3 regions of the Rahnella sp. PCH160 genome follow, and region 1 is predicted to be linked to each of the others. Evidence: predicted binding sites of a transcription regulator. Region 1 holds the regulator's gene; each other region holds the start of a gene.

Region 1 (10,097 bases):
ACCGGGATATTCACCAGTAACCCGATAAACCCAAAAATCATGCCGGGTTTGGTTTTTGACAGCCCTTCACACTGGTCGCGTAGTACCTGAAAGTAAAGGTAGCCCGGCGCGCCCCACATAATCGCGTGCAAATACCCGACGGCTTTCTCTTTTAGCTCAGGATCGATATTGTGCATCAGGCCAATAAGATGGTCGCATTGATACAAGACGGCGATGATCAGCACAGAAACACCGGAAGCCAGCCAAAATCCCTGCTGTACCTGATGGCCAATTTTATCCCGGCGTCCGGCACCGTTCAGATGCGCGATGGTTGGCGTCAGAGATAGCAATAAGCCATGGCCGAATAAAATCGCAGGCAGCCAGATTGAGGTGCCGACGGCAACTGCAGCCATATCTGTCGCGCTGACAGAACCTGCCATAATGGTATCCACTACGCCCATGGAAGTCTGGGCGACTTGTGCAAGGATGACCGGAATCGCAAGCGCTAATAACACCCGCGCCTCTGCAAGGTACTTCTGCACTGATACACCTTTTTTGTTGATTATATTGAATAAAAAATGCCACGCGCGGCGGCATTAGAGAGTAGAAAATAGCCACAAGATTGTACATCTTCAATATTTTTAAGCAAACAATGCTGTTAATGGCCGGTTAAATAATGAAATCCGTCAATACGAGACTATTTTTGGCCGCAGGGATTTGGCTTTCAATTAATTCTGCGGCAAACTGACCGGAGCGTCGTCTTAATACAGCAGATTTAAACATTGAGGAAAAGGCTATGTTTACCGGAATAGTTCAGGGAACCGGAACGGTTGTGTCCATTGACGAAAAACCGAATTTCCGTACCCATGTCGTTCGCTTGCCTGAGGATATGCTTGATAACCTCCAGTTGGGGGCTTCTGTCGCGCACAACGGTTGTTGTCTAACGGTAACTGAAGTGAAGGGAGATTTAGTCAGTTTCGATCTGATGAAAGAAACCCTGCGCCTGACCAATCTGGGCGATCTTAACGTCGGTGATCAGGTTAATCTGGAACGTGCCGCCCGTTTTAATGACGAAATTGGCGGGCATTTAATGTCCGGGCATATTATTTGTACTGCCGAAGTGGCGAAGATTTTGACGTCAGAAAATAACCGTCAAATCTGGTTCCGTATGCCGCATGAAGATTTAATGAAATATGTATTACATAAAGGGTATATCGGGATTGATGGTATCAGCCTGACCATTGGCGAAGTCACCCGCACCCGTTTTTGTGTGCATTTAATTCCTGAGACCCTGCAAAGAACCACTTTAGGCACTAAGCGTCTTGGAGATAAAATTAATATTGAAATTGATCCGCAAACACAGGCCATCGTTGATACGGTAGAACGCGTACTGGCCAGTCGCGAAGCTGCAATCGCCACTGCGCAGGCCATGATTGAAAAGTCTGAATAATTATTTCAGCAGCGGATTTATAAATAGAACGAAAGGAAAAACCGGACATGTGCGTCCGGTTTTTTGCTATTAGGGTACGGCGAAACAATTGCGCGAATTAACGCGGAACGCGTATCCCGCCATCCACACCTTCAGGGCTGAAGACAACTTGCCAGAGCTGGATGTCACGTGCTCTGAAAGCACCCGCACAGGCATTCAGGTAGTACGTGAACATACGGTGGAAACGGTCGCCGTAACGTTCTGCCAGTTCAGGCCAGTATTTTTGGAAACGTTCATTCCAGGCCATCAGGGTACGATCATAATCTGCACCGATATTGTGCCAGTCTTCCATGACAAACAATGATTCACTGGTTTGTGCGATTTGCTGAACAGACGGCAGACAACCATTCGGGAAGATGTACTTATCAATCCAGGGGTCAACGCTAAGATCTGTTTTGTTAGAACCGATGGTGTGCAGCAGGAAAATACCGTCAGGTTTGATATTGCGTCTGGCGACATTAAAGTAGGTCTGATAATTTTTGGGACCCACATGTTCGAACATACCCACCGAAACCACGCGGTCGAACTGATCGTTAAGGTCACGGTAATCTTTCAACAAAATGGTGACGTCCAACCCTTCACAGCGTGTCTGTGCCAGTTTCTGTTGCTCGGCAGAAATCGTGACACCCACGACGCTGACGCCATAGTTGCGGGCTGCAAACTCTGATAAGCCGCCCCAGCCACAGCCGATATCGAGTAAACGCTGGCCCGGCTTCAGTTGCAGTTTGTCGCAGATCATCCTGAGTTTAGCTTCTTGGGCTTCTTCAAGCGTTGTAGCGTCTTTCCAGTAGCCGCAGGAATATTGCATATAAGGGTCGAGCATCAGGGTGAATAAATCATTACCTAAATCGTAATGTTCTTTCCCGACGATCCACGCCCGCTTGCGGGATTGCAGATTGGTGAGGCGTGCTGCGGCGATACGCAGAGTGTCTTTGAAATGGTGGGGGAGTTTACTTTCCAAACCTGCACGGAGAACACGTTGGAAAAATATATCAAGGCGCTCGCATTCCCACCAACCATCCATATAACTTTCACCCAGACCCAAAGAACCTTCCTGTAAAACACGCTTGAAAAAGTCAGTGTTTTTTACTTTAAGGTCGAAAGGGCGACTACCGTTAACCTGGATGTCTGCCATAGCCAGCATTTCACTGACTATCCGATACCACTGATTGTCCTGAATGCTTTGGTCTTCTATACACGATGAACTCATAGCTTCTCCATCACTTTCTCTTCTGACTTATTAACCTGCCGGGAAAAGCAAAGGCAATTTGTGCAGGTCTTTATGAGAACAGACGACTTGCGCCACGTCCGATATTCGACACCAACAGAGGAAATTTAGAAGAACACCCGCAAACAAATGGTATGCAGGAAAATCATCCTTGAAAAACGTACCGGAAAAATAGTGTGACGCGATCCTCACGCCGACGCTAAGTAACTAATAAAAGTATTGTAAAAATGCTATTTTATTGGGTTACGTTGAGTATAGGCTCGCTCGCAGCCATTCTCAATAGTTAATCGCTTTGAAAGTAAGTGTCCATTAAGTGATTGTAACATATGGTCATTATTACTATTAATTTGCGTGCCGTGCCTGCCGTTTTTGCTCGGATTCATCCTTCCCGGATTGCGCTTCTTCCTGACGCATTGACAACCAGCGGCCCAAAACAACCAACAATAGTGTAGACAGCATCGTGGTCACTGTCGCCATTAGCGGTTGCACAATAAATGCGGAAACCAGCAGACTCGCGAGGAAACACAGCCCCAACTGCAGGGTATTTTGCAACGCAGCAGCCTTACCTGTATTAGCAGGAAATGGCATTAATGCGTTTGCGACAACAATCGGATATATCGCGCCATTCACCAGAGCCATCAGGCAGAAAGGAATTAACAGACTTATCAGCCCCGCATCGGTAAATATCGCCACGCCGAACAGACTCGCCACACTGACGCCATAACCTGCCAGCAGCCACGGCAGAATCTTATTGCCATCCGTTTTACTGATCAGTACGCGACACCCGAAACCGCCGAGCAGGAAGGCAATGGTCTGAGGAACATAGCTCAGGCCAATTACGCCCGGTGAGTACCCCATGTCACTGAGAATAAAGGGAGAACCGGTCAGCCACGCAAAAAATCCAGCAGAGCATGCGGCATAAATCATCACGTTACCGCTGTAAACCCGCGAGGCGAGAAGTTGCGCAAAACCGGCTTTATCAGCAGGAGCATGAACCTCTGGAGCCTTTTCACGCAGAGTGAACGTCGTGATAAGCAATATCACTGCCACGACGGTTAGCAGGACAAAAATCGCTTCCCAGTCGAAATGGTTGAGAACCCATGCGCCCAGCAACGGTGCCAGTGCGGGGGAAAGCGCAACCAGCGGCATGATGCTGGCAAAGGTTTTTTTAGCGACATCGGCAGAAAAGCGATCCACTACCAGCGCCTGCCAGGTCACGGCGGCGGCACACACGCCCATCGCCTGCAGGAAACGCAGCGCCAGCAGGGCGCGGACATTCTCAACCCACAGTACGCCCAGGCAACCGACGGCAAACAATGCTAATCCGATCAGCAATACCGGTTTGCGGCCAATCCGGTCAGACAGCGGCCCCCACAGCAACTGGCCAATGGCAAAGCCGCCCAGGAAAATACTCAGGCTGGCGCTGATCATGCCCGGGCTGGTCATCAGGCCGGTTTGCATGGCGCTGAAAGCCGGGAGATACATATCGGTCGCTAAAAAGCCGAGCATACTCAGCCCGGCGAGATAGAGCATAAATCCTGGGGAGGGTTTCATTATTGTCTCTTTAATTTATGTATTGCAGATGATTTGACGCAGAATTCGTATCGGATGCGGAGTTTAACGCTTTGATAACAGCCTTGTGAAACGCTAATATTTGCATTCTGGTATCAAAAAAATTGAAGGCTAAGTGATGTGGTCAGAATACGCCCTTGACGTGGTAGATGCCGTCGCCCGAACCGGCAGTTTCAGCGCTGCCGCGCAAGACTTGCACCGGGTGCCTTCTGCCATCAGCTATACCGTGCGTCAGCTCGAACAATGGCTGGCCGTTCCACTCTTTGAGCGCAGACATCGCGACGTAGTACTGACGCCTGCAGGGAAAGTTTTTGTTGATGAAGCGCGGATTCTGACAAAAAAAATGATAGCTACCCGACGTCAGTGTCAGCAGGTCGCGAACGGCTGGCGCGGAGAATTGCGGGTGGCCGTCGACCGTATCGTTAAACCTGCCCGGACGCGGCGACTGGTGCTGGATTTCTACCGGCATTTCCCGGACACCGAGCTCATCATTCATTCGGAAGTCTTCAACGGTGTCTGGGACGCCCTGGTTGACGGGCGGGCAGATGTTGCTATTGGCGCGACGCGAGCGATCCCCGTCGGAGGACGTTTCAGTTTCCGCGATATGGGGTTTATGGACTGGCATTGCGTGGTCAGCGCACAGCATCCGCTTGCGCAAAACACGGGTGTATTGACTGACGAACAGCTGCGACCTTATCCGGCGCTTTGTCTGGAAGACACGTCACGGACATTGCCAAAGCGCGATACCTGGACGCTGGATAACCAGCGAAGGTTGGTGGTTCCCGACTGGACGTGCGCGCTGGAATGTCTGAACGAAGGTTTATGCGTAGGGATGATGCCGGTTCACCGGGTGACACCCTGGATTGAACAGCAGAAATTGCGGGTTCTGGCGCTGGAAAATACTTTCCCTGATAGCCCGTGTTGCCTGACGTGGGATCAAAGCAATCCGTCGCCTTCACTGGCGTGGCTGCTGGATTATATGGGGGATATGGAGACGATGAACCGGGAGTGGTTGCGCGATTGATGAAAAAAACGCCTGCATCGCAGGCGTTCATTGAAAATTAACGGCGGTAGTCGCGGAACGGGCCGTCGGCGACGGAACGGCGTTCAACCAGTTTCGGATGCACTTCAATAGTCTGCGATTCTTCGCGCTTACTGATAATTCTGTCCAGCAGCATGGTAAAGGCCATTTCACCCAGACGTTCTTTCGGCTGGTGAACCGTCGTCAGCGCAGGCGAGAAATAACGCGCATTACGCACGTTGTCATAACCAATCACGGAAATATCCTGCGGTACGCGCAGACCAAGCTCATCGGCAGCACAAATTGCGCCCATCGCCATCACGTCTCCGCCACAGAACACAGCCGTCGGGCGGTGTTTCTGCATCAGAATTTTGTGCATGGCCTGATACCCTGATTCCGGCTCAAAATCGCCCTGAACCACCCATTCTTCACGAAGAGGGATATTGGCTTCCGTCAGCGCTTTAACAAAACCCTGGAAGCGGCCGCCGCCGGTGTTTCGCGCCAGTTGCCCCGGAATGACGCCGATATCGCGATGACCGCGCTCAATCAGATAACGTCCGGCCATATAGCCGCCTTCGAACGCGTTATCGATGATACTGTCGGTGAAATTCTTACGCGCTTCGCCCCAGTCCATCACGACCATCGGGATGGAACGGTATTCTTCGAGCATATTCAGCAATTCGTCCGGATATTCCGCGCACATCACCAGTAAACCATCGACGCGTTTTTGCGCCAGCATTTGCAGGTAGGCCTGCTGTTTCTCCAGATTATTGTGTGAGTTACACAAAATCAGCGTATAGCCTTTTGAGAAACAGCTGTTTTCCACGGCCTCGATCACTTCGGCGAAGTAGGGCGCTTCGCTGGATGTTGCCAGCAGACCGATAGTTTTGGTGTTATTGACCTTCAGACTGCGTGCCACGGCGCTGGGAGAATAGTGCAACTCTTTGATTGCAAGGAGAACCGCGGCTCGGGTTTCTTCGGCGACGAAACGGGTTTTATTGATGACGTGCGACACGGTTGTGGTGGAAACGCCAGCGCGCTTTGCGACATCTTTAATCGTTGCCATGTAAAAAATGACTCCTGTGCTCACGTGTATCAGCACGTTAGCATTATGTTAATCGTTTGCTTGCGTGGATTTGACTGCTGACTTAGAAAAGGGCAGTGAAATCGTTGGGTGGATTCTTCAGGATGAGGCGTGAAATGCTCTCGGGTGAAATCGACCGGCACACAGGCGTGGTAACCGACAATTTTCACTTATAATGCAGGAAAGTGGAAGTAAAATTGTCATGAGCCTGTTGTTATTCAGCACAAGATTTTAAATGTGAATTATGAGAAAATGCGTTGGCACACATTTAGTGTGGCTAAATGAACGCCACAATTTGATCCGTAAGGGGGTTTGATGGACAGCAACCTGAAATTTTCTTTGATCACTACGATCTGCGCTTTGCTTATGATTATGGCTTTCAGCTTCACCGCAATCATGAATTGATCTGCGCGAAAGCCGCAATAAAAAAGGGCGATACCTATAACAGGAATCGCCCTTTTCAATTTTACGCAGTGGCCCTTTGCGCCGATACTCTTCCCTGCAGAAACTCTTCGTTAAATGCTATTCAATGGCTGATTAGCGAAACTTCAGACTTAACGAATTGTTTATTATCGGATCGTCTTAGGGGTCATTACCCGTCGTGCGCCAACATAATGGTCTTGCCAGTAATCTTCACCCAGTGAGGTGATTTTAATGTCTTCGCCGGTACGTGGTGACTGGATAAACTTCCCGTTTCCAACGTAAACACCAACATGGTCGGCGGCACCGCGGTTATTAATTCGGAAGAACACCAAATCGCCGGATTCTAATTCACCCCGTTTGACCGGAGCCGCATCGCGCAAGTGGTACATTTCATTGGCTGTGCGAGGCATTTTTATTCGGATCAGATCTTTGTAGGCGTAGTAAACCAGTCCGCTGCAATCAAAACCTGTATTCGGTGAGGTCCCGCCCCAGCGATAAGGTTTGCCGACCTGGTGCATCAGTTTTGTCATGGCAGTTTGCTGTGCGTGCTGATAACGTTTTTTGTGCGTTGCGCTGAGCGTTATCGGTTTACTGTCTTCTTCATGCAACTTCTTGCCTTTGCGGTGACGGCCATAGGCTTCTTTTTTGCTGACCTTTTTACTGCTGTTTTTAGCGAGAGAGCGGGTTTCCGTTTCTTTTTCTGCTTTCGCCCCGGCCCGCGTTGTCTTGAGTGTTTTTTCTTTTTTACTTTCTACTTTACTCTCGGCCCGCGTCGTTTTTACTGTTTTTTCTGAAGATGTCTTTCGCTTAACCAGTTCGGTGCTTTTGACTTTCTTCTTCGAAATTTTTTCCTGAGTTTTAGGTTCTGAAACCGGCGCGACTTTGGTTTTCTTACTGGTTTTCGCAGCCACGGTTTTTCGCTTTCGACGCTCTTCCGGTGCGACCTGGTTGACATGACTCTTTCGCTGATCGGCAGCGGCACGATTCTGTGGCGACGCATGGGCCATATTCAGAAACAGCTGGGTAAAGAGCAGCACAAAAAGCGTGAACAGTAAGCGCATAGCTTCGTTACCATGAGTGGTAGGGTTAAACATCAGGGATGTCAGAGTATTGCCTAAAAGAACCCGACAAAAAAGCACGAATTGCATCGATTCTAGATCATATTGTGAGAAAAAGTTAATAGCTTTTTTTATGTCGAAATAACCGCCATTTTTAGTCAAAAAAATAACCACTTTTCATGGTGTTAATATTTGAGTTAAAGAATGGAATTTAGCAGATCTGACATTATCGTGGAACGGCAAAAATGTTATTCTCGATGAATCTTTAATTATGTGAGCCTGAACGCAAGCGCCGAAAATTGTTTAGCTAAATGCCAGTATTGAGAAAGACCCCACAAAAATTGGCGTTTTTATCTGGTGCCTGCCATCGTTACAATAGAAGGCATTGTGATTGCGCACCGTCTCTGTGTGCTGCGCGTGAAGAGTAATGACCGTGACAGCCTGTACCGGCTTGAGGAAGCAAGAAATGACCACTCCAACGATTGAAAAAATTCAGAAGCAAGTTTCTGAAAACCCGATTCTGCTTTACATGAAAGGTTCTCCAAAACTGCCAAGCTGCGGTTTCTCTGCACAGGCCGTTCAGGCGCTGTCTGCGTGCGGCGAGCGTTTCGCATACGTTGATATCCTGCAGAACCCGGATATTCGTGCTGAGATGCCAAAATTTGCTAACTGGCCTACGTTCCCGCAGCTGTGGGTTGACGGTGAGCTGGTCGGCGGTTGTGACATCGTGGTTGAAATGTTCCAGCGCGGTGAACTGCAACAGCTAATCAAAGAAACGGCTGAGAAGTACAAATCTTCTGAAGAGTAATTCAGAGCGATTCAACGCTATTCACTGTTAACTGGCAGCCTCCCGTGGTTGTCAGTAAAAAAAGAGCGACATTATGTCGCTCTTTTTATTTGTTTTTTTGCTCAGAAAGCCGGAACAGTTTATCGCTGATTTTCTTCCGGTGTTTCTTCCGCTTCGTTTTCATCGGAAGAGATCGCCAGCGGCCATCCGCCAAGACGTTTCCAGCGATTCACCAGCTCACAGAACAGTTCTGCCGTGCGTTCAGTGTCGTAAAGCGCTGAGTGTGCCTGGCTGCTGTCAAACACGATACCGGCGCTGATACAGGCCTTTGCCAGCACCGTTTGCCCGAGAACCAGCCCGCTCAACGCGGCGGTGTCAAAGGTTGCAAACGGGTGGAACGGATTGCGTTTAAGCCCCGCGCGTTCGGCGGCGGCCATCAGGAAACTGTGGTCGAAATTGGCGTTGTGCGCCACGATAATCGCCCGGTTACAGTTCTGCTCTTTCATCCCTTTGCGGATAACTTTGAAAATCCCGTGCAGCGCTTCATATTCACTGACAGCACCGCGTAACGGGTTACTCGGGTCGATGCCGTTGAACGCCAGCGCTTCCGGCACCAGCACCGAACCTTCGAAAGGTTCGACGTGGAAATGTACGGTCTCGTCGCTTTGCAGCCAGCCGTCCTCATCCATTTTCAGCGTAATCGCGGCAATTTCCAGCAGCGCGTCCGTTTTGGCATTAAATCCGGCGGTTTCCACATCAATCACCACGGGATAAAAACCACGAAAACGACCTTTCAGGGCGTTAATGTCACTATTCTCGGCCATTAGTTTCTTATCTTCATCGAATTCAGCGCGCATTATGACAAATTTTGTCTCCCGTTGCAGGGGCACGGAGAAATTGCCAATAAAAAAGGGCGCGTCTGCGCCCCTGTCAGTGCTTAAGGCCTTTATTGTTCGGGATTAATTTCCCAGACCCTGACCGGCATGTTTGGATTCGATGAGCTCAATTTTATAGCCATCCGGATCTTCCACAAACGCGATGATGGTCGAGCCGCCTTTCACCGGACCCGCTTCACGCGTCACTTTGCCGCCTGCGTTACGAATGTCGTCGCAGGTTTGTGCCACGTTATCTACGCCCAGCGCAATGTGACCATACGCGGTTCCGATGTCGTAGCTGTCAACGCCCCAGTTGTAGGTCAGTTCGATCACTGCGCCTTCACTTTCATCGGTATAACCGACAAATGCCAGAGAATATTTATACTCAGTGTTTTCGCTGGTACGCAGCAGGCGCATGCCTAAAACGTCAGTGTAAAAACGGATTGAACGCTGCATATCGCCAACGCGAAGCATGGTATGGAGTAAGCGCATAATTTCCTCTTTATTTGCAGGATGATGATTTTTGGTTCAAGCCTAACTGATAGTGACCGTTTTGTCCTTAAAACGACAATCTGTTGCTG
Region 2 (10,097 bases), 710 kb from region 1:
TAAAGGCTACGTTAAGCAGGGTGAACAACATCAGTTTATCGTCGGGCCGGGTGCGGCGGCGAAAGTGGTGGATGCCATGCGTGCGTTGCTCAGCGAGGCAGGAGCACCCATTCAGAATGATGTCGCGCGTAACAAAGCCAGTGCGAAAGCCAAATACTCTGCGCCGATGAGCGGTGCGCTGCGCAAACTGGCCGATGTTTTTATCCCGCTGATCCCGGCTTTTATCGCGTCGGGGCTGATCATGGGGATTATCAACCTGCTAAAGCGTCCGGATATTGCCGGTTCCATTGCCACGGATTTCCCGAACATTCTCGGGCTGTTAGCGATTTTTGGCGGCGCGGTTTTCGCCATCATGAATATTCTCGTGGGTGTGAATGCGGCGCGCGTGTTCGGCGGTTCACAGGCGATGGGCGGCGTGATGGCCGGTATTCTCTCCAGCCCGGCACTGGCGCAAATTACACTGTTTGGCGAAACGTTGCAGCCGGGGCGCGGCGGGGTGATCGCGGTGCTTCTGGTGGTGGCGCTGATGTGCTGGCTTGAAAAGCGGCTGCGCAATTTACTGCCGGAATCGGTCGAGCTGATCCTGAATCCGCTGATTACCACGCTGATGACTGCTACGCTGGCGATTGTCATCCTGCAACCGCTCGGTGGGATCATTTCTGACGGTATCGCGCACGGCGTGAATATCGCGATAGATAAAGGCGGTTTGCTGGTCGGTGCGGTGCTGGCGGGCGCTTTCCTTCCGCTGGTTTTGTCGGGGTTACACCAGGGGCTGGTGCCGATCCACGTTGAGCTGATTCAGGCACACGGTTCCAATCCATTGTTGCCGATTCTGGCGATGGCGGGCGTCGGGCAGGTTGGCGCGGCGATGGCGGTCTACATGAAAACCCGCAATGCGCGGCTGAAAAAAGTGATTAAAGGCGCGCTGCCGGTGGGTATTTTAGGCATCGGCGAACCGCTGATTTTCGGGGTGACATTACCGCTGGGGCGGCCTTTTATCGGTGCCTGTTTAGGCGGTGCGGTCGGCGGTGCGCTAATCTGTTACTGGAAAGTCGCAACGGTGATCACTTTTGGTATTTCCGGATTGCCGCTGGCGCTGACCATTATTTCCGGCAAAGTGATGTTGTATCTCGCCGGTTTAGTCATTACGGTATTGGCTGGTTTTATTTTTACCTGGCTGATGGGGTTCAACGATCCCGAGGAGTAATGGATTGAGTACGAAGCCTGATCGACGGGTCGTGTTTTTTGATCTTGATGGAACGCTGCACCAGCAGGATATGTTCGGGAGCTTTCTGCGGTTCATGCTGCGGAGGATGCCGCAAAACCTGATTCTGGTGGTGCCGGTATTGCCGCTGGTGGGACTCGGGTTGCTGATGCATGGGCGCGCAGCGCGCTGGCCGATGAGCCTGCTGCTCTGGTCGATTACTTTTGGTCACAGCGAAGCCCGTCTGAAAGCGCTGGAGTTACAGTTTGTCACCGCCTTTCGCCATAAAGTGGTGGAATTCCCGGTCGTACAACGACGTTTGCGTGAATATCTCGACAGTGAGGATACCGAAGTGTGGCTGATCACCGGTTCGCCGGAAAATCTGGTGCAGCAGGTGTATAACGCATCGCTGTTTCTGCCGAAGGTGCGTCTGGTGGGCAGCCGTATTGCGCGCGGTAAAGGCGGCTGGGTATTGCCTCTGCGTTGTCTGGGCGAGGAAAAAGTCGTCCAGCTTGAACGCCGTATTGGCTCGCCGCTGAAACTTTACAGTGGCTACAGCGACAGCAAACAGGACAACCCGCTGCTGTTTTTCTGCGAGCACCGGTTTCGCGTCAGCAAGCAGGGCGAACTCCAGCAACTGGAATAATTCCGCCGTCAGACCTCCGTCTTAACTATCATAGTAAACAGGCCACTTATCCGGCCTGTTTGCATTGGAATGACGCAGGTATACTGCCGGCCGTTAAAAAGAGATTGAGGTTGAAGTGTCGGACGCACAGTTGGGTAACGGGTTAGCAGAAATGAAAGAGCACGAACACTGGATGCGATATGCCATGAATCTGGCGCTAAAAGCGCAGGATGAGGGCGAAGTGCCGGTGGGTGCAGTGCTGGTTTTAGACAATCAGGTGATTGGCGAAGGCTGGAACCGGTCTATCGGGCATCATGATCCGACCGCCCATGCGGAAATCATGGCGCTGCGACTCGGCGGAAGTGCCGTGCAAAATTACCGTCTGCTGGACGCCACGCTGTACGTCACCCTGGAACCTTGCGTGATGTGCGCAGGGGCGATGATCCACAGCCGAATCCGCCGCGTGGTGTATGGTGCACCGGATGCCAAAACCGGTGCCGCCGGTTCACTGCTGGATATCCTGCGTCATCCGGGGATGAATCATCAGGTGGACATTTTGCCGGACATACTGGCAGAAGAATGTTCAGAGCAGCTGAGCGCGTTCTTTCGTTTACGCCGCAGCCAGAAAAAAGCGCTCCGGCTGGCAGAGCGCGCTGCGCAAGCCGGTGACACGTCAGAATAATAAGCCCGTTCGCCCGTTATAAACGCTACGGCGCCAGGGCTTCTTTTGCATCCACGACCGGATAACCTTGGGCCAGCTGAGCCTGCAACGCCGCTTTCTGCGCCTGTTGCTTCTCTTTTTCCATCAGATACCCGACCAGACTAAGCTGATAGCGGCGGATGTTTTCCACATAGTTGTACGCCTGTGTCCCGCGCGCGTAGCCATACGTGGTGCGGCTGAAGAAGCGTTTCTGGTTCAGCATCGGCAGACGTTGTTTCACATCGGCCCAGCTGTCCGGGTTGCCTTTTTGCTGCGCCGTCAGCTTACGGGCGTCGAGCATATGGCTGTAACCCATGTTATACGCCGCCAGTGCAAACCAGATCTTCTCATCCTCAGGAATAGATTCCGGCATTTTGTCCATCAGGTGCGACAGATACAGCGCCCCCCCGCGGATACTTTGCTCGGCATCGGTCCGGTCATCCACATTCAGGCCATCGGCCGTGGTGCGAGTCAGCATCATCACGCCGCGCACGCCGGTCGGGGATTTTGCCTGCGGATCCCAATGGGACTCCTGATAAGCAATCGCCGCCAGTAGCCGCCAGTCGATTTTCTCCGCGTATTTTTCAAACAACGGCTGCAACACCGGCAGCGTACTGTCGATGGCGTTCAGGAAAGTTCGCGTATCGACATAATCAAAATCGCCGACGTGCCCGAGGAATTTTTCCTCTAGCTTTTCCAGCGTACCGTCTTCGGAAATCTGACTGAAAAAATCCAGCATGGCTGCAGAAAGGCTGTCGTCATCCGGTTCCTTGCGGTAATACCAGGTTACAGGCTCATCTTCCGTGGCATCAAAAGCCACGGCCAGACGTGGATAAACGCGCTGCATCAGGGCGATGGTGACGGAATCTCCCAGCGTGTAATCCAGCTTGCCACTCTCAACTTGTTTCAGCAGGTCACGCGGCGAGAGTTTGTCCGTCGTGGTCCAGGTCAGATTGGGATTTTTTTTAGCGGCGGCTTCCAGCGTCAGGATGTGGGCGCTGCCGGCAGAAACCACCAGCGAACCTTTGACGTCGGCAAAACTTTTCGGGCGTGCGGCTCCCTGCCGGTAAACCAGTTGCTGAGACACGGAATAATATTCCGGTCCGGCCCGGTAGTTTTTCAGGCGCGCATTGTTGTACACCAGCCCGGAAGCCAGCATATCGGTTTTACCGTTGTCCAGATCGTCGAACATCGACTCGATGGTGGTGTGCTGCTTCACGACCAGCTTCACGCCCAGATAATCTGCAAAGCGTTTAGCCAGTTCATAATCGAAGCCGAGGTTACCTTCAGGGGAGTCCATAAAAGTCAGTGGAGAATTGAGCGTGCTTACGCGCAATTCTCCACGGGATTTTATTTGATCCAACTGGTCGCCTTCACCTCTGTGCCACGGGACGGCAGGCCATAAGGCCAGCGCCAGCAACAGGGCGGCAATCCCCATCAGAACGTAATTAATTTTTAGTCGCGTCAAATAGTTATCTCGCTGCGGCGCTCTTGTTTTTTTACGATATGCTGTGCAGTTTCTATGGTTATATCCCCAGTGCTGACGCATTTTGCTCAACAAAACGGCAGTCTGCAACTTTATTCATATTAACCTTAATCTTTACAAGGTTATAAACGAATATTAATATTCCCTGCGCAAACGGTTTCGTATGCCGCCAGCTTTCTTTATAATAGCCCGCGTTTTCCCCCTGTTGCGCCCAATGAAGCACTGTGGTCAGTGTCTTCGAAGACGAGAGATCTGTGATTATGGAAATACTGCGTGGTTCGCCCGCTTTGTCGGCTTTTCGCATTAACAAATTATTATCCCGCTGTCAGGAAGCACGTCTTCCGGTCAATGATATCTACGCCGAATATGTACACTTTGCCGATGTCAGCGCGCCGCTGAATTCGGACGAACAAACCAAGCTGCAACGCCTCCTGAAATACGGTCCTTCTCTCGCTGAACACGCGCCAACAGGTCGGTTACTGCTGGTTACCCCGCGCCCTGGCACCATCTCTCCGTGGTCTTCCAAGGCGACCGACATTGCACACAACTGCGGTTTGTCTCAGGTTCTTCGGCTTGAGCGTGGTCTGGCGTTTTACATTCAGGCCCCGGAACTGACCGAAGCACAATGGGCGCAGCTGGGCGCATTGCTGCATGACCGCATGATGGAAACTGTTTTTGGCAAGCTGGAAGACGCCGCCGCGCTGTTCGCACAGCAACAACCGGCACCGGTTCAGCACGTCGATATTCTCGGCGAAGGCCGCGTCGCGCTGGAAACTGCCAATACCAAACTGGGCCTGGCGCTGGCGCAGGACGAAATTGATTACCTGATGGAAGCCTTTACGTCGTTGGGGCGCAACCCGACTGACATCGAACTGTATATGTTCGCACAGGCAAACTCAGAGCATTGCCGCCATAAAATTTTCAACGCTGACTGGATTATCGACGGCGAAACGCAGCCGAAATCCCTGTTCAAGATGATCAAAAACACCTTCGAACAGACGCCTGATTACGTGCTCTCCGCGTACAAAGATAACGCCGCCGTAATGGAAGGTTCGCAGGTCGGTCGTTTCTACGCCGATGCGAAAGACGGTCTGTACGATTTCCATCAGGAGCAGGCGCACATCCTGATGAAGGTTGAAACCCATAACCACCCGACGGCGATCTCTCCGTGGCCGGGTGCGGCAACAGGGTCCGGCGGCGAAATCCGTGACGAAGGCGCAACCGGTCGCGGTGCAAAACCCAAAGCCGGTCTGGTCGGATTCTCCGTTTCTAACCTGCGTATTCCGGGCTTCGAACAGCCGTGGGAAGAAGATTTCGGTAAGCCGGATCGTATCGTTACCGCGCTGGATATTATGACTGACGGCCCGCTGGGCGGCGCAGCCTTCAACAACGAATTTGGTCGTCCGGCGCTGCTGGGCTACTTCCGTACTTACGAAGAAAACGTCAACAGCCACAACGGCCCCGAGCTGCGCGGTTATCACAAACCGATCATGCTGGCGGGCGGTATCGGCAACATCCGCGCTGATCACGTGCAGAAAGGTGAAATCACCGTTGGCGCTAAACTGATTGTGCTCGGTGGCCCGGCGATGAATATCGGTCTGGGCGGCGGTGCGGCTTCTTCTATGGCCTCCGGCCAGTCTGATGCGGATCTGGATTTTGCTTCCGTACAGCGCGACAACCCGGAAATGGAACGCCGTTGCCAGGAAGTGATCGACCGCTGCTGGCAGCTCGGTGAAGCCAACCCGATTCTGTTTATTCATGACGTCGGCGCAGGCGGTTTATCCAACGCCATGCCGGAACTGGTTAGCGACGGTAACCGTGGTGGCCGCTTCCAGTTGCGCGACATCCTGAACGATGAACCGGGCATGAGCCCGCTGGAAGTCTGGTGTAACGAATCGCAGGAACGCTACGTGATGGCGGTTGCACCGGCTCAGCTCGCGCAGTTCGACGCGATCTGTAAACGTGAGCGCGCGCCTTACGCGGTGATCGGCGAGGCGACTGAAGAAATGCATCTGTCTCTGGAAGACAGCCATTTCGACAACCAGCCGATTGATATGCCGCTGGACGTGCTGCTGGGTAAAACCCCGAAAATGACCCGTGATGTCACCACGCTGAAAGCGAAGGGCGATGATCTCAACGGCGAGAATATTCAGATTGCCGAGGCGGTAAACCGCGTTCTGCATCTGCCGGCTGTGGCGGAGAAAACCTTCCTGATCACCATCGGCGACCGCACCGTGACCGGTATGGTTGCGCGCGATCAGATGGTCGGTCCGTGGCAGATCCCGGTGGCTGACTGCGCGGTCACTACCGCCAGCCTCGACAGCTATCACGGCGAAGCGATGTCTCTGGGCGAACGTGCGCCCATCGCCTTGCTGGACTTCGCGGCTTCCGGCCGCATGGCCGTTGGCGAAGCGCTGACTAACCTGGCTGCGGTGGAAATCGGCAGCCTGAAACGCGTTAAACTTTCTGCTAACTGGATGTCTGCGGCCGGTCACCCGGGCGAAGATGCCGGTTTGTATGCGGCGGTGAAAGCGGTGGGTGAAGAGCTTTGCCCGGCGCTGGGTATCACCATTCCGGTGGGCAAAGACTCCATGTCGATGAAAACCCGCTGGCAGGAAGGCAATGAACAACGCGAGATGACCTCACCGTTGTCTCTGGTGATCACGGCGTTTGCACGCGTCGAAGACGTACGTCATACCGTGACGCCGCAACTGCGCACCGACAAAGGTGACACCGCGCTGCTGCTGGTGGATCTGGGTGCCGGTCACAACGCTCTGGGCGCGACGGCGCTGGCACAGGTTTACCGCCAGTTGGGTAACACCCCTGCGGATGTGCGCAGTGCTGAACAACTCGGTGGCTTCTTCAACGCCATGCAGGCGCTGGTTTCTGAACAGAAACTGCTGGCCTACCATGACCGCTCCGACGGTGGTTTGCTGGTCACGCTGGCTGAAATGGCCTTTGCCGGTCACTGCGGCCTGACGGCGGATATCGCGGCGCTGGGCAATGATTCGCTGGCGGCGCTGTTTAACGAAGAACTGGGTGCAGTGATTCAGGTTCGCGCTTCTGACCGTGAAGCCGTGGAGCGCACGCTGGCGCAGTTTGGTCTGGCAGACTGCACGCATTACCTCGGCACGGTGGAAACCGGTGACCGTTTCATCATCACGCAGGGCGACAAGCCGGTGTACAGCGAAAGCCGTACCACGCTGCGTACCTGGTGGGCAGAAACCACCTGGCAGATGCAACGTCTGCGCGATAACCCGGAATGTGCCGATCAGGAACATCAGGCCAAAACCCACGATCTCGATCCGGGCCTGAACGTGAAACTGAACTTTGCGCCGCACGAAGACGTGGCCGCGCCTTACATTGCGAAAGGTGCGCGTCCGAAAGTGGCCGTGCTGCGTGAGCAGGGCGTGAACTCCCACGTTGAAATGGCGGCGGCTTTCCATCGCGCCGGTTTCGATGCGGTTGATGTCCATATGAGTGATTTGCTGGCCGGTCGCCGTAATTTGCAGGACTTCCACACGCTGGTCGCTTGCGGCGGTTTCTCTTACGGTGACGTGCTGGGCGCGGGCGAAGGCTGGGCGAAGTCTGTTCTGTTCAATGACCGCGTGCGTGAAGAGTTCGCTGAATTCTTCCACCGTCCGCAAACCCTGGCGCTGGGCGTGTGTAACGGCTGTCAGATGATGTCGAACCTGAAAGAGCTGATTCCTGGCGCAGAACACTGGCCGCGCTTTGTGCGTAACCTGTCTGACCGCTTCGAAGCGCGTTTCAGCCTGGTTGAAGTCACCGCCAGTCCGTCGATGTTCATGCAGGGCATGGCCGGTTCACGTATGCCAATCGCGGTTTCCCACGGCGAAGGCCATGTGGAAGTGCGTGATGCTGCGCATCTGGCACAGATCGAACACAGCAATCTGGTGGCGCTGCGTTTCGTCGACAACAACGGTCAGGTGACAGAAAACTATCCGGCAAACCCGAACGGTTCACCGAACGGCATCACCGCTGTCACCAACCTCTCAGGCCGCGTCACTGTGATGATGCCGCACCCTGAGCGCGTATTCCGTACTGTCAGCAACTCATGGCATCCGGAAGAGTGGGGCGAGGACAGCCCGTGGATGCGCATGTTCCGTAACGCACGTAAACAGCTGGGCTAATCGTTAAATAGCCTCAGTAATAAAAATCCGCAGCGCGAAAGCCTGCGGATTTTTTTATGTCTTTGATAAGCCGTAGCGGACGTAATATTTGGCCAGAAGCGGAATGTGTAAATTAATGTTTCAATTTGGAGTTGTCGTGATATCGCTAACTGACTGTTTTATCGTGTGTAAATAAAAATAATCCGAAGAGTTTATGTGTGCTAATTTTATGATTAAGTATTTATATATGATTTACGTTATATGATCGCCCTGTCAAATCAACAGGGCGATCATGCCAATGAAAATTACCCGGATAGTCAATATTCGTGCTGTATTCTATTTTTCTATTTTCACGTTAAGTTTATTCAATACAACTTATGCTCACGCAGAGGACAGCGTTATTGTCCCACAATCCCAGGTTTCCACGGAAAATAATGACAATGACAGTTTATGGTCTTCTTTTAAAAGTAATATCGCTGAAACCTGGAATGAACCACAACAACAAGATCTCTTTATTCCGGTATTAACCCGCCATAACCGTCACACGCACAGTAAAAAACAAATCGACGGATATAATGAACATCCGTGGGGAGGAGGTTACGGTGTTTCACGTTATGACGATAAAGGAAACTGGCACGCACTTTATGCTATGGCGTTTAAAGATTCCTTTAATCATTGGGAACCCGTTGCCGGATACGGATATGAAAAAATCTGGCAGCCTTTCAGTGATAAAGAATTTCGCCTGGGTGCCGGGTATATCGCAGCTGTCTCTGCGCGGGATAATTATGATTACGTGCCTTTCCCTCTGGTCCTGCCACTGGTCTCAGCCGGATACTCGCGTGTAACCTTCCAGGCCACCTATGTTCCGGGTACGAATACCAAGGGGAATGTCTTGTTTGGCTGGTTCCGTTTTCAGTTTTAATAGACTTTCTTTACTTAATAAATACCTTTGTTAAATTAAAAACCTTCAAAAGGATTACAGATTATTCTGATAATTAAAGTTTTAATTCCCTAACTTTCAGAGGATTAAGCTCTTTTACGGTTTTTGTTACAACCCTGTTTAACTTATTTTCTTATGCTTTGATTATGATATCGCTTCGATATGGAGTGAAGTTAAACATGATAAATAAGAAAAATCTCAGGGATGTTAGTTTATTAGCTTTTACGATTTTTAGCCCGTACCTGTGGGCCAACAACAGTGGAATATATCCGGTTAGCGATCCGGATACCGTTCACTACAAATCGCTGGCAGCCAATGTCTGGTCAGACTTCAAAGACAAGGTATCCACCACCTGGAATGATTCCGATTCGCAGGACTTGTATCTGCCAGTCATTACCTGGCATAACCGTCTGACTTACGATAAAGAGAAAACCGACAGATATAACGAGCGCCCGTGGGGCGGCGGTTATGGTATTTCCCGTTATGATGACAAAGGGAACTGGAACGGCATTTATTTTATGGCGTTTAAAGACTCGCATAATAAATGGGAGCCTATCGGCGGTTATGGCTGGGAGAAAATATGGACGCCCGCAGAAGATAAGAATTTTCGCTTAGGGTTAGGTTATACCGCTGCCGTGACGGCGCGTGATGACTATAAATATATTCCTATTCCGATAGTTTTACCGCTGGCTTCCATCGGCTATAACAAGCTGACTTTCCAGGCCACCTATATTCCGGGAACTTACAACAACGGGAATGTATTCTTTGCCTGGTTGCGATATCAGTTCTGATGTGCTGGATTGTTACATTTTGTGACAATCAGGCCGGGGTTGTGAGCACGATCTCCCTCTTTTCCTGAATATTCACCTATGCTGAAAATTCACCGCAATTATCAATCTGTTGAACACAGAAAGAGGGCGGTGCTTTTCTTTTTCAGGGAATATTCATAAAGAGGACCACTCGTGAAAACAATACCATCGCGTTATCTCGCCTTAACCGCACTCGCCTGCTT
Region 3 (10,097 bases), 1.4 Mb from region 1:
CGATACCGAGGTAATCTTTGTCGGTGGCGGTTTCCGCTTTGGCCAGCACGTATTTGGAGTTAAAGACGTTCAGGCCTTTGTTTTCCATTGCGCCCATGTTGAAGAAATCAACGGCAACAATCATGAAGATGTCGAGATCATATTCCAGATTAAAACGGGTTTCGTCCCATTTCATCGACTGTTTCAGGGATTCCATTGCCCAGCCCGCACGATCCAGATTACCGCGGTCAACGAACAGTTCAAGCGCCACATCACGGCCTGAACGGGTTTTGAAAGAATCACGCAGAACGTCGAAATCACCGGCAACCAGCGCAAACAGGTAGCAAGGTTTCGGGAACGGATCCTGCCATTTGATCCAGTGCTTACCGCCTTCCAGTTCGCCAGAATCGACACGGTTACCGTTTGACAGCAGGTACGGATAGCGGGCTTTGTCCGCCACGATGCGGGTGGTAAAACGCGCCAGCACATCTGGACGATCCAGATAATAGGTAATATGACGGAAACCTTCCGCTTCACACTGGGTACACAGCGCTTCGCCGGACAGGTACAGCCCTTCCAGCGCGGTGTTTTTCGCCGGGTGAATTTCATTAACAATCGCCAGTTCGAACGCTTCGGGCACGCCGGTGATTTCCAGCACACCTTCTTTAAACTGATATTGCGGCCAGTCCTGACCATTAATTTTCAGGCTGACAAGGGTCAGATTTTCGCCGTTGAGCACCAGCGGAGCGCCTTCAGCGCCTTGTCGTTTGATCTGACTGACGGCGGTCACAAGGGTCTTCTGTGCATCAAGCTCGAAATTCAGGTCGATATCCGTGATGGTGTAGTCCGGCGCACGATAGTCGTGGCGGAACTTGGCTTGTGGCAGTTGAGTCATAAAAAACCTTTTGGCGTTTTCATTGTTTAGGGTGATGACGATTTATGGAAGATGAAGCCGACGCATGTCGCCAGCGATTGGCTGGGCAGCCCTGACAGCCTTCAATCTTTTTATCTCTAAACTCTACCACAGGCATCAGGAAATCCCAGATTGTTGCCATTTTGTGAGTGCGTTAGCCCACGATTTGTTCAAAACGGAATGTCCCGGCGCTGACGAAGAGTCACCGCGAAGAAAACACGCAAGAACCGGGGGATTAAACAGTCAGGCGGCAGAACGTTTATTATCATGAACAATTGCAGGGGATTACACCGCGGAAAATGCGTGCAGAAACGAGCCAGTGAGTCTTTTCAGAACGTCAGTTTGATTAAATTTATGTAATCAATTTGTGCTTTTTTTAATCTCAATAATCCCCTATTTGCCTGTAGTGCCTGCGTTTAAGCACATTTAAGCCTCGACCAATCACGGACAATTATGATGTGATGAGGGTTCTTTAGCGGGATAATACGGTATACTTCACAGACTTTGCTGTTTTATCCAGAACGTTTTTTTTACGGAACGGTTGTTTGTGTTCAAACACTCAGTTTCTGACGAGGATGCTGTAAGCGCGCTATGACTCCATACGCCTCCCCGATTTTGACTTCGCTGTTAGATACCGATGCCTACAAGCTTCACATGCAGCAAGCGGTTTACCATCGCTATCGCACTATTAACGTCGTGGCCGAATTCCGCTGCCGTGGTGATGAACTGTTGGGCGAATACGCCAGCGAAATTCGTCAGCAGATCCAGATGATGAGTCAGCTGGCGCTGAGCGACGACGAATTCACCTACCTTTCCGGGCTACCCTTCTTCACGCAGGATTATCTGAACTGGCTGAAAGCGTTCCGCTACAATCCTGAGCATGTCACCGTCTCCGATCGCAACGGGCATTTGCACGTTCGCATCGAAGGCCCGTGGCGTGAAGTGATCATGTGGGAAGTACCGCTGCTGGCAGTTATCAGTGAAGTTGTCCATCGCCAGCGCTCACCGGATGTTACCGCGCAAATGGCGGTGGATCAGCTGCGTAAAAACCTTGCCGGTTTCAAAGAACAGGCCGCTGATATCGATCTCTCCGCTTTCCGCCTGATGGATTTCGGCACACGTCGCCGTTTCTCCGGGGAAGTTCAGGAAGCGATTGTCACCACGCTCAAAAACGAATTCCCGTATCTGGTTGGCACCAGCAACTACGATTTAGCGCATAAATTGCAGCTGACGCCGGTCGGAACACAGGCGCACGAGTGGTTCCAGGCACATCAGCAGATCAGCCCGGTTCTGGCAAACAGCCAGCGCGCCGCCTTGCAGGCCTGGCTGGATGAATATCCCGATCAACTGGGCATTGCCCTCACCGATTGCATCACCATGGATGCTTTCCTGCGTGATTTCGGAACAAAATTCGCCAACGCTTATCAGGGCTTACGCCACGACTCGGGGGACCCGGTTGAATGGGGTGAAAAAGCCATCGCACATTATCAGGCGCTCGGTATCGACCCGATGGCTAAAACGCTGGTGTTTTCCGACAATCTGGATCTGGATAAAGCGCTGCATTTATACCGGCATTTCCATCAGCGGGTGAATCTGGTCTTTGGTATCGGCACGCGTCTCACCTGTAATATTCCGGACGTCAAACCGCTGAACATCGTGATTAAGCTGGTTCAGTGTAATGGCAAGCCGGTGGCAAAACTTTCGGATAGCCCCGGAAAAACAATATGCCAGGATAAAGCGTTCGTGAAAGCCTTGCGCAAAGCATTCGATCTGCCGCTGGTTAAAAAAGCATCCTGATGAATAAACACTGTGCCGGAAAATGAACTCCGGCACATGACTGTATTTCCCCCGAATTAACGCCTCCTCTTTTCTTCCTTTATATACATACGATTTAATTCGCTCGGCTTTCATTCGTTCAGCCAATAATTTCAGTCAATCCATCCTTCTGCCTGAGAATTCTTGGCTGCCGATGACGATTTCTGCTTGTGTCCTGAGAAAGGCTAAGTAACATAGCAAAATCCCTTTTTACAGGGTGTCCATTATTTCTTAGCCAACATCTGTATATAAAGAAAGAGAGAAATCTATGAGCGTTGTGCCTGTAGTCGACGTACTGCAAGGCCGTGCTGCGGTTGACAGTGAAGTCACCGTACGCGGTTGGGTACGTACCCGGAGAGATTCTAAAGCGGGTATCTCATTCGTCGCCGTTTATGACGGCTCCTGCTTTAATCCATTACAGGCCGTCGTCAATAATTCTCTGCCCAATTATCAGGAAGACGTATTGCGTCTGACGACAGGTTGCTCAGTCGAAGTGACGGGTACTGTTGTGGCTTCACCCGGCGAAGGCCAGAGTTTTGAACTGCAGGCGACCGCCGTTAAAGTGGTTGGCTGGGTGGATGATCCGGATACTTACCCGATGGCAGCGAAGCGCCACAGCATCGAATATTTACGCGAAGTGGCTCACCTGCGCCCGCGCACTAACCTGATTGGTGCGGTTGCTCGTGTACGCAACACCCTTTCTCAGGCGATTCACCGTTTCTATCACGAAAACGGCTACTTCTGGGTATCAACTCCGCTGATCACAGCGTCTGATACTGAAGGCGCAGGCGAGATGTTCCGCGTGTCCACGCTGGATCTGCAAAACCTGCCGCGTACGGATAAAGGCGAAATTGATTTCAGCGAAGACTTCTTTGGTAAAGAATCTTTCCTGACCGTTTCCGGCCAGCTAAACGGCGAAGCTTATGCGTGTGCGCTGTCCAAGGTATATACCTTCGGCCCGACTTTCCGCGCAGAAAACTCCAACACCAGCCGCCACCTCGCTGAGTTCTGGATGGTTGAACCGGAAGTCGCTTTTGCCACGCTTGACGATATCGCATCACTGGCTGAAAACATGTTGAAGTATGTTTTCCAGGCCGTTTTGAACGAACGTGCAGACGATATGGCCTTTTTCGCTGAACGCGTAGACAAAGATGCTGTTGCCCGCCTGGAGCGTTTTGTAACCTCCGATTTCGCGCAGGTGGATTACACCGATGCAGTAGAAATCTTAATGAATTGCGGTCAGAAATTTGAGAACCCAGTTTCATGGGGTGTGGATCTTTCGTCAGAACACGAACGTTATCTTGCAGAGCAGCACTTCAAAGCGCCGGTCGTTGTGAAAAATTATCCTAAAGATATCAAATCTTTCTATATGCGTCTGAACGATGACGGCAAAACAGTTGCTGCGATGGATGTTCTGGCACCGGGCATTGGCGAGATTATCGGGGGTTCTCAGCGTGAAGAACGTCTGGATGTACTGGACGCCCGTATGGCCGAAATGGGCCTGAAACAGGAAGATTATTGGTGGTATCGCGATCTTCGTCGTTACGGCACGGTGCCGCACTCTGGTTTCGGGTTAGGATTCGAACGTTTAGTGGCTTATGTCACCGGTGTTCAAAACGTACGTGACGTAATCCCGTTCCCTCGCACACCACGTAATGCAACCTTCTAATTAAATAACGTATTTGTATTTTACAAAATTGCCACAATTCGGAGGCCAGCTAAGCTGGCCTTCGCCATTTTTAAAGATAGATCCCCGTCACAAAGTTCCGCAAAATACACATTTTGAAATACATTCTTTCCCACTGAAACATATTTAGTAATTTAGTAGCATTTTCGCTATGGATTAAGCGAACCTCGGATGGAATAGTGCGTTCAGACACAGGAGACACCAAACTCTCACGAATAGTTCCGTAAAGAATTGTTTAGGGCAGTGGCAGGTGTCCGAATAAAACCAATGAGGGTAATAATAATGATGAAGCGCAACATTCTTGCAGTGGTAATCCCAGCTCTGTTAGTTGCTGGTGCAGCTAATGCAGCAGAAATCTATAACAAAGACGGCAACAAACTGGATCTGTACGGTAAAGTTGATGCACGCCACACCTTCTCTGACAATGCTAGCGATGACGGCGACCAGACTTATGTTCGTTTCGGCTTCAAAGGCGAAACTCAAATTACTGACCAACTGACCGGTTACGGCCAGTGGGAATACAACGTTCAGGCTAACCACGCAGAAAGCGCTGGCGACGAAGGCAACAAAACTCGTCTGGGCTTCGCAGGTCTGAAATTCGGTGATGCAGGTTCATTCGACTACGGTCGTAACTACGGCGTGATCTACGACGTAATGTCCTACACCGACCAATTGCCAATCTTTGGCGATGACACCATGTACCAGAATAACGACAACTTCATGGTTGGTCGTGCAAATGGTCTGGCAACTTACCGTAACAGCAACTTCTTCGGTCTGGTTGATGGCCTGAGCTTCGCTGTACAGTACCAGGGTAAAAACGACGAAGGTCGTGACAGCCGTGGTGCAGTTGATTCCAATGGCGACGGCTGGGGTACTTCTACCGCTTATGCTATCGGCAACTCAGGTGTTAGCCTGACAGGTGCTTACTTCTCTTCTAACCGTACTACTCTGCAAAAACAAGATGGTACTGGTGACAAAGCAGACGCATACGCATTCGGCGCTAAATACGATGCGAACAATTTATACCTGGCAACCTTCTACGGTGAATCACGCAACACCACCGATTACGGTAACCCGGCTGCGATTGCTAACAAAACTCAGAACTTTGAAGTTGTAGCTCAATACCAATTCGACTTCGGTCTGCGTCCATCTATCGCATACCTGCAGTCTAAAGGTAAGGACCTGGATGGCTTCACCAAAAACGGTTCAACCTACACTGGCGGCGATGCAGACTTGGTTAAATACATCGAAGTTGGTACTTACTACTACTTCAACAAAAACATGTCTACCTACGTTGACTACAAAATCAACCTGCTGGACGACAACGACTACACCAAAGCAGCGGGTCGCACCACAGACGACACCGTTGGTGTTGGCCTGCAATACCAGTTCTAATATCGCTTAACGATGCGCTTACGGGCACATCAAAGTGGATATCAAGGCAGGGCTTCGGCTCTGCCTTTTGCATTTATGCGTTTGCCGAAAAACCGCTTTGCCACCTCATCTCATAAATTATTTTAATCTCGCACGCTTTCTCACAACTCTGCTTTCTTTTTGCCGCAAACGGTTGGCAAAAAGGGGCTCCGGCGTTACCCTGATGCCCTCTTTCGAAATATCAGGCTATGGAAGTTTCCAACATGTTTGAAAAAATCACTGCAGCACCTGCCGACCCGATTCTGGGTCTTTCCGATCTTTTCCGCGCTGACGACCGCTCAAATAAAATCAATCTGGGGATTGGTGTTTATAAAGATGAAACCGGTAAAACGCCGGTTCTGACCAGTGTGAAGAAAGCCGAACAATTCCTGTTGGAAAATGAAACGACAAAAACCTATCTGAGCATCGACGGGTTACCTGATTTCGCACGTTGCACGCAGGAATTGCTGTTTGGTAAAGGCAACCCTGTTATTGCCGACAAACGTGCCCGCACTGCACAAACGCCTGGCGGGACCGGCGCGCTGCGTATTGCCGCTGATTTTATCGCCACGCAGACCAGTGCCAAACGCGTGTGGGTCAGCAACCCAAGCTGGCCGAACCATAAAGGCGTTTTCTCGGCCGCAGGTCTGGACGTTGCAGAATACAATTATTACGACGCTGCCAATCACAGCCTCGACTTTGACGGCATGCTTAAGAGCCTGAGTGAAGCACAGGCAGGTGACGTGGTGTTATTCCATGGTTGCTGCCACAACCCGACAGGTATCGATCCGACACAAGCGCAGTGGGCTCAGCTGGCTGAATTGTCTGTTGCCAAGGGCTGGTTGCCGTTGTTTGATTTCGCCTATCAGGGTTTCGCTAAAGGTCTGGAAGAAGACGCTGCCGGGCTGCGTTTGTTCGTGGCTAACCATAAAGAATTGCTGGTCGCGAGCTCTTACTCAAAAAATTTCGGCTTATACAATGAGCGCGTCGGTGCCTGTACGTTAGTGGCTGCCGATGCCGAAACCGCAGACCGCGCATTCAGCCAGGTGAAATCCGTTATCCGCGCAAACTACTCCAACCCGCCAGCACACGGCGCAGCGGTTGTTGCCACTATTCTGGGTAACGAAGCATTGCGCACGCTGTGGGAGCAGGAACTGAGTGATATGCGTCAGCGCATTCACCGTATGCGTCAGCTGTTTGTCAGCACGTTGCAGGAAAAAGGCGCGCAGCAGGATTTCAGCTTCATTATTAATCAGAACGGAATGTTCTCGTTCAGCGGCCTGACCAAAGATCAGGTACTGCGTCTGCGGGATGAATTCGGCGTTTACGCGGTAAACTCTGGTCGTATTAATGTCGCCGGTATTACGTTCGACAACATGGCACCGTTGTGTGAAGCCATCGTTGCCGTGCTGTAAGAAATTGAGGTTCTGAGTTCCATTAAAAAGCCCGTCAGGTAACTGACGGGCTTTTTGTATTCTGGCAACCGGAAAAATCACCAGACCGGCTGTTCATCCTGCAGGAACGGGTTATTTTTACGTTCGTACCCAAAATCGGACATTGGCCCGTGTCCTGGAATAAAGACGATATCATCCCCGAGCGGCAATAATTTTGCCTTGATCGAATGAATCAGCGCCTGATGATCCCCGTGCGGGAAATCACTGCGCCCTACTCCGCCTTTAAAAATTACATCACCGGAAACCGCCAGCCGCGCTTTATCATTGATGAAAACAATGTGTCCCGGCGTATGTCCCGGGCAATGCAATACCGAAAGGACTTCTTCGCCCACGTTCACGGTATCCCCTTCTTCCAGCCAGGTATCTGGCGTCAGCGGGTCACAATGGTCAAGGCCGAACATCTGGCTTTGCGTCGGCAAGGCATCGAGCAGGAACTGATCTTCTTTTTGTGGCCCGATAACCGGAACCTGATAATGCGCAGCCAGTTCTGCTGCGGCACCGACGTGATCAAGATGGCCGTGTGTCAGCAAAATTTGCGTGACCAGCACACCTTTGTCAGAAACTTCGCGAATTATTTTGGCTGCTTCACCGCCCGGATCGACAAGCGCGGCCTGATTGGTTTTCGTACACCAAATCAGTGAGCAATTCTGGCTGAACGCCGTGACTGTAATAAGATGGAATTTCATAGGGCTCCACAAAATGGCCTGTCCGTTTGGGCAGGCCATTAATTACGCACACTACCAGGTTCGTGCTGGCCCGGTATCAATGTGCACAAAGTTACTTCGTGGATAATATCCTACACCACCCATCCGCATTTTTAATGCTGCTTTGCGGATATTACTCAGTTCGATGCCCTGAATATGGAAATCCATGGCCTGCCCGAGCGTGTGGTAACTGTGTTTTGCTACGCCGCTTCCCGGTTCGCGCATGCTGTTATTGGTTGCCAGAGAGCGGTAGCCGGAAATCAGCTGAACCGGTTTATTCGCCCCACCGAGCATAACCTGCAAACGGTAAAGGTGATCGAAAAGCGCGGGATCGATACTTTTTACTTTTTCCGCACGATAGTCCCTGAACAGATGATTCAACCGGGCCAACTCATCCTTGTTATAACGCTTTCCATCAAAAAACTCAGTTTTGAGGGTTTCGCCGGTATTCAGATTGTTAACCACTAAAATACGCGGACGAGGTGTGGAAAGAGTGGCAAATGCACGACTCGGAAGCAATGCAATCCCCATAGCGGCACTGCCTAATGCCAGCCATTTACGGCGATGTTTGTCGATTTCATTCATGAACAGTTTACTATCCGGTAAGAGAGTCAAAAATAAGCCCCATTCGGAACCGTTTTGAACCTTAACCGCCAAATTTCTGCGAGTCAAGGGACCCCGTAAAGCAAAACGAGCGTGCCGGTGGCTCACGCTCGTTGTCAGGCCAAATACTCAGACCCTTATCAGATTAGTTTTACTGCATTTATTGGAGCAAAATTTCTGCCTGAGGCAAAATTTGTGCACCCGATCGCACTGTCGCATCGTAATTGTAAATATCTGTGCGGAATTGCGGCTTACCATCGTCAGCCACCCACGCCGTCAGATAGAACAGTTTTACCGGTATATGATGGCGGATCGCCACATAGGTCGTATTGCCGCCCTGAAGCGCTGAAGAAATTCGGGTATCGTTCCAGCCCGCATCCTGCAACAGCATATTGGCCAGCTCAGAAGCTTTATTCACCCTCACACACCCGGAGCTCAGCGCGCGAATATCTTTGCTGAACAGATTGTGGTTAGGCGTGTCATGCAGATAAATGGCATCGGAACTTGGCATGTTAAATTTATAGCGACCCAGGGAGTTGCTTGCCCCAGGCGCCTGACGGATGCGATACGGGAAATGGCTTGGTGAAACCATGGCCCAGTCAATCATCGACGGATCAATCACTTCCGCATCATTGCTCCAGCCTGACAAGACCTGATAACCGTGCTGCTGGAAGTACGTCGGATTGTTCATGGCTTTCGGCACAATATCTTCGCGTACTAACGTTGTCGGCACGTTCCACGGCGGGTTTACCACCACGTTATTGAGCGCACTGCTCATCAGCGGGGTTTTGCGGCTCGGACGACCGACAATGACCCGCGAGGACAACACTTCGCTACCGTTGAGATAATAGGTGAGCTGGTAGTTTGGAATATTCACCATAATGCCCGTATTCACATTACCCGGCAGAATACGTAAACGTTGAATATTGAGCGCCAGCAATGTGGCACGCAATTGCGGAGACGCATTCAGCCACTGGCGGGTACGTCCGCCAATAATGCCGTCCGCTTCCAGCGCCTGCCATTTCTGGAAGCGTTTAACCGCTTCGACCAGATCCGGCGTGTACTGATTGTTCGACACAGCGACCGGCACGGCAGGCGCAGGCGTTCCACCGGCCTGGACCGTTGGCAACACATCCTGAACCGACGTCGCCGAAGGGCTGACCGCTGGCGTCGCAGGTTGCGCTTTATCGGCGGCCTCATCGACCGATAAATCATCATTCGCCGCACTTCCCGGCACGTTAGGCGCAATGGTCTCATCGGTCGGCTTCGGCGATTTGGCCTCTTCCGGCGACGCAACCATCATTCCCGTACGGGTCAGAATTTCGCGCAACGCAGGCACATCATCACTGATTTGATCCGGACGCAAACTCGCCGCGCCACGCATCACTGGCCACGGACGATTGTCCGCAAGCATCAGCTTCAGTGCATCGTGCATTTTGGCATAGTAAGGGTGTTGTGGCGTCAGCGTTGACAGATAGCGCGTCGTATCGCCCTGACGGACGGCCAGTTGCCACTGGTTAATCACCGTC

Evidence for each region. Region 1 encodes PurR, which represses purine synthesis genes. Its sites were predicted from a motif close to CANGCAAACGTTTGCNTG; they were not measured.
Region 2: the regulator PurR is predicted to act here: its motif matches at 4,162-4,179, upstream of purL (phosphoribosylformylglycinamidine synthase).
Region 3: the regulator PurR is predicted to act here: its motif matches at 5,951-5,968, upstream of ACM5QY_RS12310 (amino acid aminotransferase).

What each region holds. Positions count from the first base shown of each region.
Region 1 covers NZ_JBLOGT010000001.1:4,099,683-4,109,779, reverse strand. The annotation lists gene ACM5QY_RS19095 (MATE family efflux transporter) at 1-521, opposite strand, end outside; gene ACM5QY_RS19090 (riboflavin synthase subunit alpha) at 776-1,429, shown strand; gene cfa (cyclopropane fatty acyl phospholipid synthase) at 1,527-2,678, opposite strand; gene punC (purine nucleoside transporter PunC) at 3,039-4,250, opposite strand; gene punR (DNA-binding transcriptional activator PunR) at 4,387-5,292, shown strand; gene purR (HTH-type transcriptional repressor PurR) at 5,330-6,355, opposite strand; gene cydH (cytochrome bd-I oxidase subunit CydH) at 6,689-6,778, shown strand; gene ACM5QY_RS19060 (NlpC/P60 family protein) at 6,943-7,857, opposite strand; gene ACM5QY_RS19055 (Grx4 family monothiol glutaredoxin) at 8,321-8,662, shown strand; gene rnt (ribonuclease T) at 8,782-9,498, opposite strand; gene gloA (lactoylglutathione lyase) at 9,601-10,008, opposite strand.
Region 2 covers NZ_JBLOGT010000001.1:4,807,220-4,817,316, reverse strand. The annotation lists gene ACM5QY_RS22535 (PTS transporter subunit EIIC) at 1-1,207, shown strand, start outside; gene yfhb (phosphatidylglycerophosphatase C) at 1,212-1,850, shown strand; gene tadA (tRNA adenosine(34) deaminase TadA) at 2,002-2,511, shown strand; gene mltF (membrane-bound lytic murein transglycosylase MltF) at 2,537-3,997, opposite strand; gene purL (phosphoribosylformylglycinamidine synthase) at 4,273-8,166, shown strand; gene pagP (lipid IV(A) palmitoyltransferase PagP) at 8,444-9,067, shown strand; gene pagP (lipid IV(A) palmitoyltransferase PagP) at 9,265-9,876, shown strand; gene agp (bifunctional glucose-1-phosphatase/inositol phosphatase) at 10,048-10,097, shown strand, end outside.
Region 3 covers NZ_JBLOGT010000001.1:2,668,353-2,678,449, reverse strand. The annotation lists gene pepN (aminopeptidase N) at 1-874, opposite strand, end outside; gene pncB (nicotinate phosphoribosyltransferase) at 1,484-2,689, shown strand; gene asnS (asparagine--tRNA ligase) at 2,976-4,376, shown strand; gene ompC (porin OmpC) at 4,677-5,789, shown strand; gene ACM5QY_RS12310 (amino acid aminotransferase) at 6,032-7,222, shown strand; gene ACM5QY_RS12305 (MBL fold metallo-hydrolase) at 7,300-7,947, opposite strand; gene ACM5QY_RS12300 (YcbK family protein) at 7,999-8,550, opposite strand; gene ldtD (L,D-transpeptidase) at 8,729-10,097, opposite strand, start outside.